2 regions of the Clostridium lapidicellarium genome follow, and region 2 is predicted to be linked to the other one. Evidence: riboswitches for the same ligand, from Rfam matches in the RefSeq annotation. Region 2 holds a riboswitch; the other holds the start of a gene.
The links. Region 2 has a riboswitch for lysine ahead of AB8S09_RS07215 (aspartate kinase). Riboswitches for the same ligand answer to the same signal wherever they lie in the genome.

Region 1: another riboswitch for lysine. It lies ahead of AB8S09_RS04195 (amino acid permease); the one in region 2 lies ahead of AB8S09_RS07215 (aspartate kinase).

What each region holds. Positions count from the first base shown of each region.
Region 1 is NZ_JBGFFE010000003.1:119,017-127,181, reverse strand. Features, by position in the region: gene AB8S09_RS04205 (MutS-related protein) at 1-1,470, shown strand, start outside; gene rbr (rubrerythrin) at 1,492-2,079, opposite strand; lysine riboswitch at 2,237-2,412, shown strand; gene AB8S09_RS04195 (amino acid permease) at 2,530-4,002, shown strand; gene feoB (ferrous iron transport protein B) at 4,084-6,198, opposite strand; gene AB8S09_RS04185 (FeoA family protein) at 6,200-6,454, opposite strand; gene AB8S09_RS04180 (ABC transporter ATP-binding protein) at 6,848-7,957, shown strand; gene AB8S09_RS04175 (ABC transporter permease) at 8,017-8,165, shown strand, end outside.
Region 2 is NZ_JBGFFE010000007.1:102,146-110,310, forward strand. Features, by position in the region: gene lysA (diaminopimelate decarboxylase) at 1-1,262, opposite strand, end outside; gene AB8S09_RS07215 (aspartate kinase) at 1,298-2,500, opposite strand; lysine riboswitch at 2,579-2,792, opposite strand; gene AB8S09_RS07220 (HelD family protein) at 2,840-4,990, opposite strand; gene ftsH (ATP-dependent zinc metalloprotease FtsH) at 5,022-6,899, opposite strand; gene proS (proline--tRNA ligase) at 7,167-8,165, opposite strand, start outside.

The DNA of each region.
Region 1 (8,165 bases), on a different contig from region 2:
TATTCAGAAGATCTGGATTTATTTGGTAAAGACTCATTGTTTCAATGGATAAGCTGTTGTGAGACGTATTTTGGAGAAAGAAAATTAAAGGACATACTTCTAGGACATATTGGAAGTAAAGAAGATGTAAGAAAACGGCAGGAAGCAGTGTCGGAATTGCAGCATAAATTGAAATGGAGGCAGCATTTCCAGGCGAAAGCTTCTTTTATAAAAAATGGTGGAAAAGATATATTGAAAATAAGGGATATATTGAAAATGGAGAATCCACTTTACAGAAATAAATATATAAAGATTTTATTCAAAATAATGCCCATTGTGACTATATCATTTATAATCATGAGCTTTGCGTTTCATTTGTTTGGGAACTATATAAGCTATGCGGCAGTTACAGTGCAGATAGCTCTGCTCATACCCGGTGCAAAAAATAGATTCAATATTTTAGGCAATGTGGCTGAAATCAGAAACAGCCTTGTGGTATATGGAGAAATCATATCTCTCATATCAAATGAAAAATTTCAGAGTACCTATTTGAATTCCTTAAAAGAAGTGCTTTATAAAAAAGGTGAACCATCAATTGATGCTGTAAAAAAACTGCATGATTTAAATAGAATTTCAGAAAATGTATCCCAGAGAAGAAATATTTTATACATACTTCTTGATATTTTTTTACTGTGGGATTATCAGTGCATGTTTGCCTTTGAAAACTGGAGAGTGGAAAATGGCGGGCTAATTTATAGCTGGATTGAAACAGTAGGTCAATTTGAGATGTTAAACAGCCTTTCAATCATAGCTTTTGACCATCCCAGCTGGGTCATTCCCAAAATCTTGGATACACCGCTTGTATTTGAGGCGAATTCCATGGCACACCCACTTTTGGGAAGGAGAGCCGTGTGTAACAATCTAACCTTGAAAAAGCCCTCCAATATATTATTGATTACGGGATCCAATATGTCGGGAAAGAGCACTCTCCTCAGAACTGCAGGCATAAACTTAGTACTTGCATATGCAGGGGCTCCGGTTCGTGCAAAAAAATTTAGCTGTTCCATAATGAAAATTTACACCTGCATGAGAATAAGTGATAACCTAGAAGAAAATATCTCTTCATTTTATGGGGAGATACTTAGAATAAAAAAAATTGTGGAGGCCTGTAAGAGGGGTGAACAGGTATTCTTTCTCTTAGATGAGATATTTAAGGGGACAAATTCCATCGACAGGCATTTGGGGGCTAAAATTTTGATAAAAAACCTTGCAGCTGGTAAAACATGCGGAATGGTATCCACACACGATCTAGAGCTTGCCGACATGGAGAAAGAGAACGGCAGCAGGGTAAAAAACTATCATTTTGCAGAGTATTATGAAGATGGTAAGATTAAATTTGACTATAAGCTCAGAAGAGGAGTTTCGACTACAAGGAATGCACTTTATTTAATGAAAATGGCAGGAATAGATATAGGGGAATCATCTAAATAGTGATTCCCCTGATAAGTATTATTAAAATTGTTCAACAAACAGCTGAAAGTATGATTGAGGATGAGCACAGGCAGGACAAAACTGGGGGGCAGATGTACCTTCATAAATATATCCGCAGTTGGTACATATCCACTTACAAGGTTTATCTTTCTTAAACACAGTGCCGTTTTCCACATTCTTAAGCAGTGCCAGATATCTCTGCTCATGATGTTTTTCAACTTCCAGTATTTTTCTAAAAACAGTTGCTATAGCAGGAAAACCCTCTTTGTCTGCTGTATCGGCAAAGGAAGGATATAGTTCATAGGCTTCTTCATGTTCTCCATTGGCAGCTGCTTTCAAAACAGTCTTGGTATCTCCAAGTGCGACCGGATAAGATGCATTGTTTATTTCTACGGCCTCGCAGTGCAAATCCCTGTCTAGAAATTTAAAGAATCTCTTGGCATGTTCTCTTTCGTTTCCGGCAGTTTCCAAGAATATATTGGAAATCTGAACATACCCTTCTTTTTTTGCAATAGAGGAATAATAAGTATATCTGTTTCTTGCTTGAGATTCTCCTGCAAAAGCTTTCATTAGGTTTTCAGCAGTTTTTGTACCTTTTAAAGATGTCATAAAAATTACCTCCTGATAAATAATATAATTTAATACTTTGTTCTATATAATATAATATATTAATTCAGAGATATATTCAATATTTAATTTAAAAAATCGTTAAAATATGTTGACTAAACTTTACTTTTAGTTCATAATGTACTTATTGTAAGTGAATAGCTGGGATAGAGGTGCAAAATTTAAGAGTAGGATTGTGGAGTTAAGCACATTGAAGCAATTTGAAAGGAAATTTTGCCGAAGTATTTAACCGATGCTTTAAGGCTGAATAGCTGGGCTTGTATAGAATATGTACAGGACTGTCACAAGAGTTTATTGTGGAGAGCTATCATTCATTGTGGAATTAATATTTTATGTTTAATTGCCTTGGGTGTACTCTCAAGGTATTTTTTAATGCTCATCTTGGTTAATTCACTTATGGGAATTTTAAGAAACCCATAGGGAGGAATAAAAATGCAAAATGCAAATACAGCGAAAAGATTAACTGAAAAAAATACTTATAAACTAAAGAGAGGACTCAAGGCACGACATTTAAACATGATTGCTATGGGCGGAGCCATAGGAACAGGCATATTTTTGGCACTGGGAGCTACTATAAAACAGGCAGGTCCAGGAGGAGCACTGATAGCTTATGGCTGTATAGGAGTCATGGTATATTTTTTGATGACTAGCCTGGGAGAAATGGCCACATATATGCCGGATTCAGGTTCTTTTGAAACTTATGCCACAAAATTTGTAGATCCGGCTTTAGGTTTTGCACTGGGTTGGAATTACTGGTACAACTGGTCCATAACCGTGGCAGCAGAGATGGTAGCTGGAGCTCTCATAATGAAGTACTGGTTTCCAAATACACCTGCCATTATATGGAGCATATCTTTTCTAGCATTGATTGTAGGTCTTAATTTACTGTCCGCAAGGGCTTATGGAGAATCTGAATTCTGGTTTGCAGGGATCAAAGTTTTTACGGTTATCGTATTTTTAATAATTGGGATAGCAACTATATTTGGCATATTCAACGGGAAACCGGTTGGATTGAAAAATTTTACCGTTGGAGAAGCTCCGTTTGTTGGAGGCTTTAAATCAATTTTCATGGTATTCCTGATTGCGGGTTTTTCATTTCAAGGTACTGAACTTGTAGGTATAGCAGCAGGTGAAAGTGAAAACCCTGAAAAAAATATACCAAGGGCAATAAATACTATATTTTGGAGAATAATTTTGTTTTATGTAGGTACCATATTTGTAGTCGGGGCTCTAATACCCTATATGGATGCAGGTGTTAAAACAAGTCCCTTCACGTTGGTATTCAAAAGAGCGGGAATAGCTGGTGCAGCTTCTCTTATGAATGCTGTTATATTGACTTCGGTGTTATCTGCAGGAAATTCTGGAATGTATGCTTCTACTAGGATGTTATATTCTCTGGCCAAAGGTAAGAAAGCCCCTGCATGGCTGGCAAAGGTTAATTCAAGGGGAGTACCGGTAAATTCATTGATACTTACCACGATAGTGGCATCTGCTTGTTTTCTTACAGGGCTTTATGCAGAATCTACAGTTTATGTATGGCTGGTGGCAGCTTCAGGTCTGGCAGGGTTTGTAGCCTGGCTCGGGATAGCACTTTGCCACTATCGTTTTAGAAAAGCCTATACAGTACAAAAAAGGGATTTTGGTAAGCTGAAATACAAGGCTAAATTATTCCCGCTTGGGCCGGTTATAGCTCTTACGCTGTGCATTATAGTTATATTAGGTCAGGGAATCACCTACTTTGGAGCTGCTAAGATAGACTGGAGCGGAGTGATTTCATCCTATATAGGTCTTCCACTGTTTATAGGATTGTGGCTTTGGTACAAGAAGAAACATCACACTTCCGTAATAAAACCGGAAGAAGTGGATTTCGACAGTATTGAAGAAGAGATGAAATATTTAAAATAGGATTTAAGTATATATTACATTAAAAGTCGGGTGGATTTTCAGCTGGTCTAGAAAATCCACCCGACTTTTAATGTAGTTAAATTATACAAGTATATGAATACTTTTATATATCAGTGTTGTACATGAGCATACCGCAAAAGCAGTTATCAGCGGTATGAGCACTGACAGCAATGTCCATTTTATGCTTCCAGTTTCCTTTTTTATAGTGAGAAGAGTAGTGGCACAGGGCCAGTGAAGCAAACTGAAGAGCATTGTGTTTAGGGCTGTAAGATATGTCCATCCGTGGTTTAAAAATACCTGTTTTAATGATACTATGCTTTCAACATCTACCATTGTATTTGTGGACAGATACAGCATAAGAAGTATGGGAAGCACTATTTCATTTGCCGGAAGGCCGAATAGAAAAGCCGCCAATATGCATCCGTCTATACCTATGAATTTTCCCAATGGATCCAGAAATACGACTATATGGTTTATTATATTCATATTTCCAACGTATATATTGGAAAATATCCATATGGCCGCCCCGGCAGGAGCTGCTACTATTACTGCCCTCCAAAGTACGAATATGGTTCTATCTATTATAGAAGTATATATTATCCTTCCGATTTGGGGCTTTCTGTAAGGTGGAAGTTCGAGGGTGAATGTGGATGAGACACCTTTTAATAGAGTTTTGGACAATAAATATGATATGAGCAGTGTCATACATATGCCAAACAATATGATGAGAGTTATGACAACGGAAGGTATTATTTTGGAGGAACCGGCATTTGCGGCAAAGAACATGGAAGATATTATTATCAGTGTGGGAAACCTTCCGTTACAGGGAACAAAATTGTTTGTTACAGTGGCTACAAGTTTTTCCCTGGGGGAGTCTATTATTCTGCAGCCTATTACTCCGGCCGCATTGCATCCAAGTCCCATGCACATGGTAAGGCACTGTTTTCCATGGGCACAGGCTTTTTTAAAAAGATGATCCATATTGAAGGCAACTCTGGGCAGATATCCGATGTCCTCAAGCAATGTGAACAGCGGGAAAAATATTGCCATGGGCGGGAGCATTACGGATACAACCCAAGCTACGGTTCTGTAAATTCCCAAGACCAATATATCATACAGCCATTTCGGGGCATTTAACCCGATGAACCAGCCTGAAAGTGTATCTTCGAAGCCAAACAGCACGCTGGACAGGAATTCAGAAGGTACATTTGCCCCTTTTATTGTTATCCATAGAATCCCGCATAACATTATCAGCATAATCGGTATTCCAAATCTTTTTGAAGTGATTATGAGATCAGGGTTGATTCTTCTGCTGTTATTTTTATTTGATGCTTTAATATAATTCAATTTTACGAATTCTGCCAATTTGTAATTTTCCCCGGTTATATAGTCTCTTAAAGCTTCTCTGTCCATACTTTCACACAATTCGTCCGTAAATTCTTTTACATGGTGGAGGCTGTCTTTGTCAAGATATTTTGACATGGAATTGAGAAAATCTTCATCACCGTCCATAAGTCTTATAGAAAGCCACCTTGAATTTATGTTTGAGAAATTTTTTTCCACGGTTTTCTTTATTTTATCTATTTTGTCTTCTATGTTTTTATATATTATCGGGTTATATCTTATTTTTATTTTATTGGATGCAATATTGTAGATACTTTCCTTTAATTCATCTATACCTATGTTATTCCTGGCAGAAGACAGAATTACAGGTATGCCCAGTTTTTCTCCTATGGATTTTCCATCTATAAATATTCCCTTTTTCTTCGCTTCGTCTATCAGGTTTATACACAGTACTACATTGTTTGTAACTTCCATTATTTGAAATACCAGGTTTAGATTTCGTTCAAGGCAGGTAGCATCTGTAACTACAGCTATGACGTCGGGATTTCCAAAACATATGAAATCTCTTGCCACTATTTCTTCGCTGGAGGATGCAAATATTGAATAAGTGCCTGGCAGATCAACAACTAAAAAATCCGAGTCTTTGTACTTATAGCTTCCCCGGGCATTTACCACGGTCTTGCCGGGCCAATTGCCAGTGTGCTGGTGAAGGCCGGTAAGGGAGTTGAATATAGTACTCTTGCCGGTGTTCGGATTTCCGGCCAGTGCTACTACAAAGGTCTTTTCTCTAATTTTGATGTTGAAGGTATCTCTGAGAGATTTATTTCTTGTAGATTCAAAAGTTAAACCCATATCATTCTCCTTTACAGCATTGATTAAAATTTACCTGTTGAATTGCTATTAGAGATGCTTCCTCTTTTCTAAGGGCAATTAAAGTATCTCTTATTTTATATAAAGTCAAATTATCACCGGGGCCTTTTAACACCACTTTTATTAAAGTTCCCTTGGTGATGCCCAATGCCATCATTCTCTCTCTAAGTAAGTTTTTTGAAAAAAGCTGTTTTACAATTACTGTTTTGCCTACATTTACATGACAAAGTTTTTCCATATTGATTTTCCCCCTAATGTAACTGTTCTAATATTATTTCCCTAAGCTAAAAATATTAGCTTAGATTAAGATTTGTTCAATATTAATTTATGACGTATAGAAATAAATGTGATTATAAATTTCCATAAATTTTAAATTGATGTAAATTAATGCTGCATATACATAATTGACTTGAGAATAGTAATGTGATATTATTATTTTTAGTTAAACTTGAGTGAAAAACTAGGAATTGATGTTAAAGGAAGCTTTAATGACCGCAAGGTGTGTAGGGACTGCAGAAAAAAGCTTCTGCCTCTGTACAGAGGCAGAAGCTTTTTGACTTAGGGAAATAAAATAATATAATAATAAGAGAAAATCTCTTAATAATTATATTATAATCTGGAGGTGGAAAAATTGGACAACATACTTAGGCTAGTTGATCTAGTAAAAGTTTTTAATAACCAGAAAGTGATAAAAAATATATCCCTGGATATCAGAAAAGGTGAATTTTTAACTATACTTGGTCCAAGCGGATGTGGAAAGACTACTATTTTGAGAATGATTGCAGGTCTGGAAAAACCCACTAGTGGGAATATATTGCTAAACGGCAGGCATATAGAAAATAAGGAGCCCTATGAGCTCAATATCAATACGGTATTTCAAAATTATGCTCTTTTTCCCCATATGAATGTCTATAAAAACATAGCTTACGGTTTGAAAGTCAAAAAGGTTTCAAAACCGGAAATAAGAGAACGTGTGACTAAAATGCTGGAGTTGGTACAGCTCGGTGGTTATGAGAAAAGAATGCCGGATCAATTAAGCGGCGGGCAAAAGCAGAGAGTTGCAATTGCAAGGTCGCTTATAAATAATCCCAAAATATTGTTATTGGATGAACCCTTAAGTGCATTGGATTTTAAACTCAGGAAAAAAATGCAGAGTGAATTGAAATCTCTCCAGCAGAGGCTGGGGATAACTTTTATTTATGTAACTCATGATCAGGAAGAGGCTCTTTATATCTCCGACAGAATAGTTGTCATGAATGCGGGCTCTATAGAACAATTGGGCGATTCCAGAGACATATACGAAAGACCACGGACCAAGTTCGTAGCTGCTTTTATAGGTGAATCCAATTTATTTGATTCCACAGTGGACAGTATTTGGGAGGATAAGGTCACATTAAAGGCAGGAAATTTGCAGATAGCTGCAGACAATAGATCGCTGGAAGTTGGAGACAATGTATGCGTACTTGTCAGACCAGAAAATGTAAAATATTCCCTGAAGGCTGTTGAACATTTTAATATCAAAGCAGTGACCAGGGAAAATGTATATCTGGGATCTAGTATAAAAACTATCTTTATGTCGGAAGACGGGAGAAAAATAATTTCAACCAATTATAACAGATCTCTGAAAACACCGAAAATAAATGAATCAGTATGGATATATTGGAACCCGGAGGATGCAGTAATAATAAACTCTGAAGAAAACAATGGATATCACTGTCGGGAAAAGGTGATGGCAAGTTGATTAAAAAAATTGAAAAGAACTTTTTTATATTTCCAATTTCTATATGGATGATATTTTTTATGGCAGTACCGATTGTATATATAATTTTTATAAGTTTTCTTCAAAGAGGTGTAAATGGTGGGATCGATGTAGTATTTTCATTTGATAATTACAGGAGAATCTTTTCTCCGCTGTACTTCAAAATTTTTCTTGATTCCATTTCCATTGC
Region 2 (8,165 bases):
AAACTCTGCCTTTTGGAAATCAGCCTGGCTTCTCCATTTTTTACTAAAACCACTGCCGGAATAGGCACTTTATTATAATTACTTGCCATAGAGTAACAATAGGCCCCTGTACTAAACACTGCCAGGATATCCCCCGTCCTGACCGGCGGAAGTTTTGCATCTTTTATCAATATATCCCCGGATTCACAGCACTTTCCACCTATAGTTACAGTTTCCTCACAATCACTGTGAACTCTGTTTGCTACGGCACATTCATAATGGGCTTTATAAAGAGCAGGTCTTATATTGTCCGTCATGCCGCCATCTACAAATGCATATTTTCTTACACCGGGAATATCTTTTGTAGCTCCTACGGTATAAAGTGTCGTTCCGGCATTACCTACTATGGATCTGCCGGGTTCTATTACCAATGTCGGAAGTTTTATATTCAATTTTTCCGATTCCAGTTTGGCTTTTTTCAATATGGCACTGCAAAAACTTTCTATGGGCCTGGGGCTGTCCTCTTCACTGTAGTATATTCCGAATCCTCCCCCCAAATCCAGCTCTTCTATTTCATAGCCCGTTTCATCCTTCACTTTTTTTACCAGATTCATCATGATTTCAACTTCATCTTCATAAGGTTCCAATTCAAATATTTCAGAACCTATGTGGCAGTGGACACCTACAAATTCAAGGTTGGACATATTCATGGCCTTTTTTATAAATTCCATGGTTTCACCATTTAACATGGTAAATCCAAATTTAGAGTCAACCTGCCCTGTTTTTATATACTCATGTGTATGAGCTTCTATGCCGGGAGTTACTCTCAGCAGTATTTTCTGCACTCTGCCCTCTTCTTTGGCTATAGAGTTTACCTCCTCCATTTCGCAGAGGTTATCCACTACAAATCTGCCTACTTTAAAATCTATTCCCATTTTAATTTCCTCTGCCGTTTTATTATTCCCGTGAAAATAAATTTTCTCCATCGGGAAACCGCTTTTAAAAGCCGTATAGAGTTCACCTCCGGATACCACGTCCAAATATAAACCCTCACTATCTATTATTTTGCACATGGCCAAAGTTAAAAATGCCTTCCCCGCATAGGTTATCTTATTATTTTCATATCCTTCAAAAGTCCTATAATATATTTTACATCTTTCCCTGACTAAATCTTCATCTATTATATAAAGCGGAGTTTTAAATCTACCTGCAAGATCCACTGCATTTATGCCTCCGACATATAAATTATTGTCCTTGACTTCCATATTTCCAAATAATCTCATGCCATTTTCCTCCTAAAGGTTCTCAAATTATCTCATCATAAGTTAAATTCTTTAGCTATAAGATTTATTGTTTTGATCTTATCTTCTTGATTTATGGCACAGGTAACTCTTATTTCAGAAGTAGTTATCATCTTCACGGATATGTTATTCTGCCTAAATAATTTAAACATCTTGGCAACCACTCCCGATGTAGTCTTCATCCCTATACCTACTATGGAAAATTTAGTTATATTCTCATCTATATCAATTTGTACCCCGCCTTTAGAATAGGGTTTTAAAATATCTAGACACTCCTTCAGATCAACTTTGGGAATAGTGAAGGATACATTCACCTTGTTACCTATAGGTGCTGTTTGACTTATCATATCAACATTTATTTTCCTGTCGGCCACTTTTTCAAACAAATTTGCAATAATATTTATATCATAATCAATATCTCTAACTGTCACCGCCACATCATCGTCACTGGTAGCCAATCCCGTTACAGGCTTACTTTCCAAATTCACATCATCTACCCCCTTAATAACTGTTCCTCTTATATTGCTGTTGCTCAATCCCACATATACAGGTATGTTATATTTTTGAGCAAGTTCTATAGATCTGGAATGCATAACTTGAGCACCCAAACTCGAAAGTTCAAGCATCTCCTCATAATCTATTTCCCTAAGTTTTTTAGCATTTTTATATTCTCTTGGATCCACGCTGTATATTCCATCCACGTCAGTATAGATTTCACATGTTCCCCTTAATTTTACCGCTATGGCTACAGCTGTAGTGTCAGAACCGCCCCTGCCAAGGGTGGTGACATCACCTTCGGTATTCACTCCCTGAAATCCAGCTGCAATTACAATTTTCCCGCCGTTTAGAGCCTTTTTTATTTTTGCCTCATCTATATCATCTATAAGAGATTTACCATATTGTCCACTGGTTTTTATGCTGATCTGATAAGCTGTATAACTCACTGCATCGTATCCTAAATCCTTAATCGCCATGGCAAGCAGGGCGCAGGATCTCATTTCACCGGTGGACAAAAGTGCATCCAATTCCCTTTTATCCGGATTATCCGTAATTTTTTTCGCCAGTGCTATGAGATTGTCCGTAGTGTCCCCCATTGCTGATACTACAACCACCAACTTATTACCTTTCTTTACTCTGTTTACTACCGACTTAGCTACAGATTTTATTTTTTCAGGAGTTCCAACAGAACTTCCTCCATATTTTTGAACAATAACTGCCATAATACTCCTCCCTAAAATTAAAAAACAAGCACAGCAGAGGGACACACCTATTACTGTACTTATTTACTCTTAGTTGTGTACCTTTGTAGCTCTCCACTAAAATAGCCTTTCCCAGTTTCATCAATGAAATACATCGGTTAAGGCTATTTTAGTGACAGCTTTGTACATATTCTGTACAAAGCCAAAATTAGTTCTGCCAAACTAATTTTTCGGCCGTAATTCCTTTCTTTATTTTTCAAATGTCCGCCGACTAAAAATAAATACTATTAATTACAGCGCCTCCACCCTAGGTAGTCAATTATTAAATTGTTCTAAGTTTACCACAAACATTTATCAATTTCAACTATTTTTTATTGTCATAGTATTAGAGGAAATTTTATATACATGAAGCTCATGTAATGCTCTTGTAATTACTATATATTTTAAAGTTTCTTCATTAAGTCCGTAAGAATTATCGATCATTATAACAGCATCAAATTCCAGACCTTTGGCAAGATAACTTGGAAGTATGACTTCTCCCTTGGAATAAATCATATCTTCCCCGCTTATCACCTTTATATACATGTTTTTCTTAAGTACCTTCCCCAGCCTCTCTGTATCCCTTAAATTTCTACATATCACAGCAATACTTTCATACCCTTTGTTTTTCAGCTGCTCAATATCTTCCAATACATCGCCTGCAAGTTCTTCCAAGGTCCGTACCTGCTTTTCTAAAACTTCTTCTCCTTTTCTAACCATGGGTATAATTCTGCCTTTTTTCAAATACCGGTTGGCATAATCAGTTATTTGATTTGTAGATCTATAGCTTTTGCTCAGGGAAAAATTTTTCACCTTTAAATCCGGGAAAATATCTTTTAATCTCATCATAGCAGGAATTTCATCTGAAGGTATAATCCTTTGATTAACATCTCCCACTATAGTGAAAGAGCTGCAATCGGTAAGTTCCCTTATAACTTTGAACTGCAGCGGGGAATAATCCTGAGCTTCATCTACAACTATATGTTTTATCTTTTCCCTGTACTTCAAGCCTTCCAGCTTTATTCTCAAATACAAAATAGCAGCCAGATCATCATAAGTAAGCTCCCTGTTACCATTAAAATCATTATATACAGATATTATATCAGGCTTTTCCAACCATTTAAGTTTATATTTTTTTATCCTTATGACTTCTTTTATAACCTCTTCTATTTCATTTTTTTCCCTGAATTCCAAATTTATTCCATTGATATTGAGTTCCTCTTTCGTCATACTTTTAATTTTATCTTTATACTTTTTCTGTATAGCTCTAACTAAAATATCTCTCTCATCTTTTATCCTGGAATATATGACTCTTTTTAATCTTACACCTCTTTTAAACAGAGGCATATTTTTAAAATAGCAGTACAGCATCTCCTGAATTTCTTTCTTGGTAACTATTACTTTGTTATAAAAAAGCACATCTTTCGCTTTGAAACAATTTTTCTCCACACGGTCAGCTAGTTTATCCAAATCACCTATATATTCCAAAGAATTTTTATGAGCCACCTGTTCAATAAATTGTTTATCACCACTTAGAATATTTTCCATATAATCCTTTAAGTCCATAATATCCGTCAAATTCAAAATACTTTTAGCAAACTGACTGAAAGTAAGTTGGGCAACTTCTTCTTCTCCTAAACTTGGCAATACCATGGAAATATAATCTATAAAAATACTATTGGGTCCCAGTATAAGCACTTTCCTCTGGAGCAGTTTTCTATAATTGTATAAAAGATATGCCACCCGATGTAAAGCTATAGTGGTTTTACCACTGCCAGCCATTCCATTTACAGCAACAACACCTTCCCTTGGCTGTCTTATTAAATTGTCCTGCTCTTCCTGTATGGTCATTACTATATCTTTAAGTTTTTCTCCGGCATTCTTGCTCAATACCATCTGCAATATTTCATCTTTCACATCTTTGTTTGAATCGAACATCCCCACAAGATTAGACTTTTTTATAATAAATTGCCTTTTACCCAATATATCCGTTTCTATTGTCCCCATAGGGGAATTATAGCTGGTTTCCCCCAGATTTCCTGAATAAAATAAACTGCATACAGGTGATCTCCAATCTACTATAACAGATTCATATCCCTCCTTATCGCTCATTCCAAATCTTCCTATATATATTTTTCCCCTACCATATCTATCTTCAAAAACCACTTTTCCAAAATAAGGAGAATCTTTCAATATGGTAAGTTCTCTTATACTCTTGTTGACCAGTCTAAACTGCTCTTCTTTTGTATATATCTCATGATCAAAGTATTCAACAACTTTATCCTCATCATCTTCATACTGTTCAAGATTTTTTTTTCTTAAATCCAGAATATATTTAACAACTTTTTTTCTAAGTTCTATACAATCTAGCACTTTCGTATTTATCTGATCCAATACTTTTTTTAATTTTTCTTTTTCAAGATTTAACTGGATTTCCTTACTTAACTCTTTTTCCAAATCATCTCTCCACATATATATATCTCCATTTCGCTAACTTATATATCTAATCTGAAATCAAATTTCCCTTAGAAGACTCTTCTTTTTTCTTCTCCTTATACTCTTTTATAATACCCATAAATTCGTCTCCCATCAAAGTTTCTTTCTCTATAAGTCTTTTAGATATTATTATAAGCAACTCTATGTTATCTTTAAGAAGTGCCCTGGCTTTCTTATGACACATCCTTATTATTTTCAAAGTTTCTTCATCAATAATAGAAGCCGTTTCTGCACTACAATTCTGGGCTGGCCTTCCATCCAAATACCTGTTTTGCATGGATTCAAGTCCCATCATGTCAAACCTATCTGTCATGCCATAGATAGTCACCATTCTTCTGGCAGCTTGAGTAGCTCTTTCAATGTCATTAGCAGCCCCTGTAGATATGCTGTTAAATTTAACTTCTTCTGCAGATCTTCCTCCCAGCATAACACATATTTGATCCAGCATCTCAGCTTTCGTATTCAAATACTTCTCCTCCTCGGGAAGCTGCATAGTATACCCAAGTGACCCCATAGTCCTCGGAACTATGGTTATCTTATGAACAGGATCCGTATGCTTTAAAAGGGCTGCCACAAGTGCGTGCCCGACTTCATGAAATGCCACCTGTTGTTTTTCTTCAGGTGAAAGTATCCTATCCTTCTTTTCCTTCCCGGCTATTATCACTTCCACCGCTTCTTCAAGATCTCCCTGATTCACCTGGAACCTATGATTTTTCACAGCCCTCAGTGCAGCTTCATTTATTATATTTGCCAAATCCGCACCTACAGCTCCAGGAGTAGCCTTCGCTATACTATTTAAATCCACATCCGGCGAAACTTTCACACCTCTTATGTGCACTTTTAAAATATCCTCCCTGCCCTTTAAATCAGGTCTATCAACTATAACTCTCCTGTCAAACCTTCCGGGTCTCAAAAGAGCTTTATCCAAAACTTCAGGTCTATTCGTAGCTGCCAATATAACTACGCCTTTAGATGAGTCAAATCCGTCCATTTCTGCCAAAAGCTGATTTAAAGTCTGTTCTCTTTCGTCATTTCCCGATACATTCCCATCCCTGCTTTTTCCAATAGCATCAATTTCATCTATAAACACTATACAGGGAGCTTTTTCCTGGGCCTGCTGAAACAGATCCCTAACTCTCGCAGCACCCATGCCAACAAACATTTCCACAAATGCAGATCCTGATATTGAAAAAAAAGGCACTTTGGCTTCACCGGCCACTGCTTTTGCAAGAAGAGTCTTGCCTGTCCCCGGAGGTCCCACAAGAAGTGCCCCTTTAGGAAGCCTGGCACCTATTTCAACATATCTTTGAGAGTTATGGAGAAAATCTACAATTTCCACCAAAGATTCCTTGGCTTCTTCCTGGCCCGCCACATCTTTAAAATTTACACCAGTTTCACTTTCTGCATATATCTTAGCAGTATTTTTACCAAATGACATCACTCCGCTGCCCATCTTCTTATTCAATTTTCCCAGGAACAACTGAAGCAAAAATGCAATTATTATAAATGGCAGAACCCAATTTACAAAGAATCCTTTTATGGCACTATTTTCCTGGGGTATTCCTCCATATTTGACTTTAGCACTATCCAATTTTTTTACTAAATCAGGATCGTCTATTCTTTCCGTATAGAGAACTTTACCTTTATTTGCATCATTTTTGACTTTCGGAATTATAATCAATTTGTCTTTACTTATCTGTACTTCAGAAACTTTATTTTGATTGATGGCCTTCACAAAATCACTGTACTTTATATGCTGAGATTTCAATCCATTCATATATTCATTTATTATAAATATAATCATGGCTGCCAATATTGCATAATAAATAAGGTACCTCCACTTATTATTGTGGCTAAATTTTTTATTAAGCTTTTTATTATTCATATTATAGCCTCCACTTTATTCAGCTTGTAACCCTACCTATATTATAACAATAAATAACCTTTTTCCTAAATAATATTTGCAAAATATTTTTAAAGTTATTCCCAGCCAATCTGTCAGCCAATATATTACGTAATTTGACAGCATTTTAAATCATATTTCAATTCATTTATGTATGTTTCCAAAAATTATATATTATTAAAATTCAGGTGAAGCTTCTTCACCTGAATTTTAATAAATGCTTTATAAATTATGACATATTAAACTTGCTTAGTATGCTCTTCCCCAATAAACCAGTTTACTAGCCTTTTTACCACAACATACACAGGTGCCCGAAATACGTTCCTGGTCAAAGGGAATGCACCTCGAAGTCGCTCCTGTAATTTCCCTGATCTTTTCTTCACATTTAGCATCTCCACACCACATTGCCCTGACAAAGCCAGATTTATTTTCCTGTATATCTTTAAATTCATCCATATTCAAGGCATCTCTGGTATTATTATCTCTAAAAGATTTTGCCCTTTCAAACATGGAATTGTGAATTTTGTCTAAAAGATCAGTCACATTTTTTTCTAAATTGTCCATGGGCACAGTTATTTTTTCTCCCGTATCCCTTCTTGCCAGTACGACCTGGTTCTTCTCAATATCCCTCGGTCCTACCTCAAGGCGGATTGGAACACCTTTCATCTCGTATTCACTGAATTTCCAGCCTGCTGTTTTATCAGGATCATCGTCAATTCTAACTCTCACAACCTTAGACAACCTGTCTTTCAATTCATATGCCTTCTTAAGCACACCTTCCTTATGCTGTGCTATAGGTACTACAATCACCTGTATTGGTGCTATCCTGGGAGGCATAACCATGCCATCGTCATCGCCGTGTACCATTATTATAGCACCGATCAACCTGGTAGTCACAGCCCAGGTAGTATAATGTACATACCTTTGCTTACCTTCCTTGTCAGAATATTGTATGCCGAATGCCCTGGCAAAATTTTCACCCAGATAATGGGATGTACCCGCCTGCAGAGCCTTGCCATCGTGCATCAGACTCTCAATAGTGTAAGTGTCAACGGCACCTGCAAATTTTTCGCTCTCAGTTTTTTTACCTTGAATTACCGGCATGGCCAAAACATCTTTACACAGTTTAGAATATAAATTCAATATATACCTGGTCTCTTTTTCAGCTTCCTCTTTAGTGGCATGAATAGTATGACCTTCCTGCCACAAAAATTCAGCTGTTCTCAGAAACGGCCTAGTTGTCTTTTC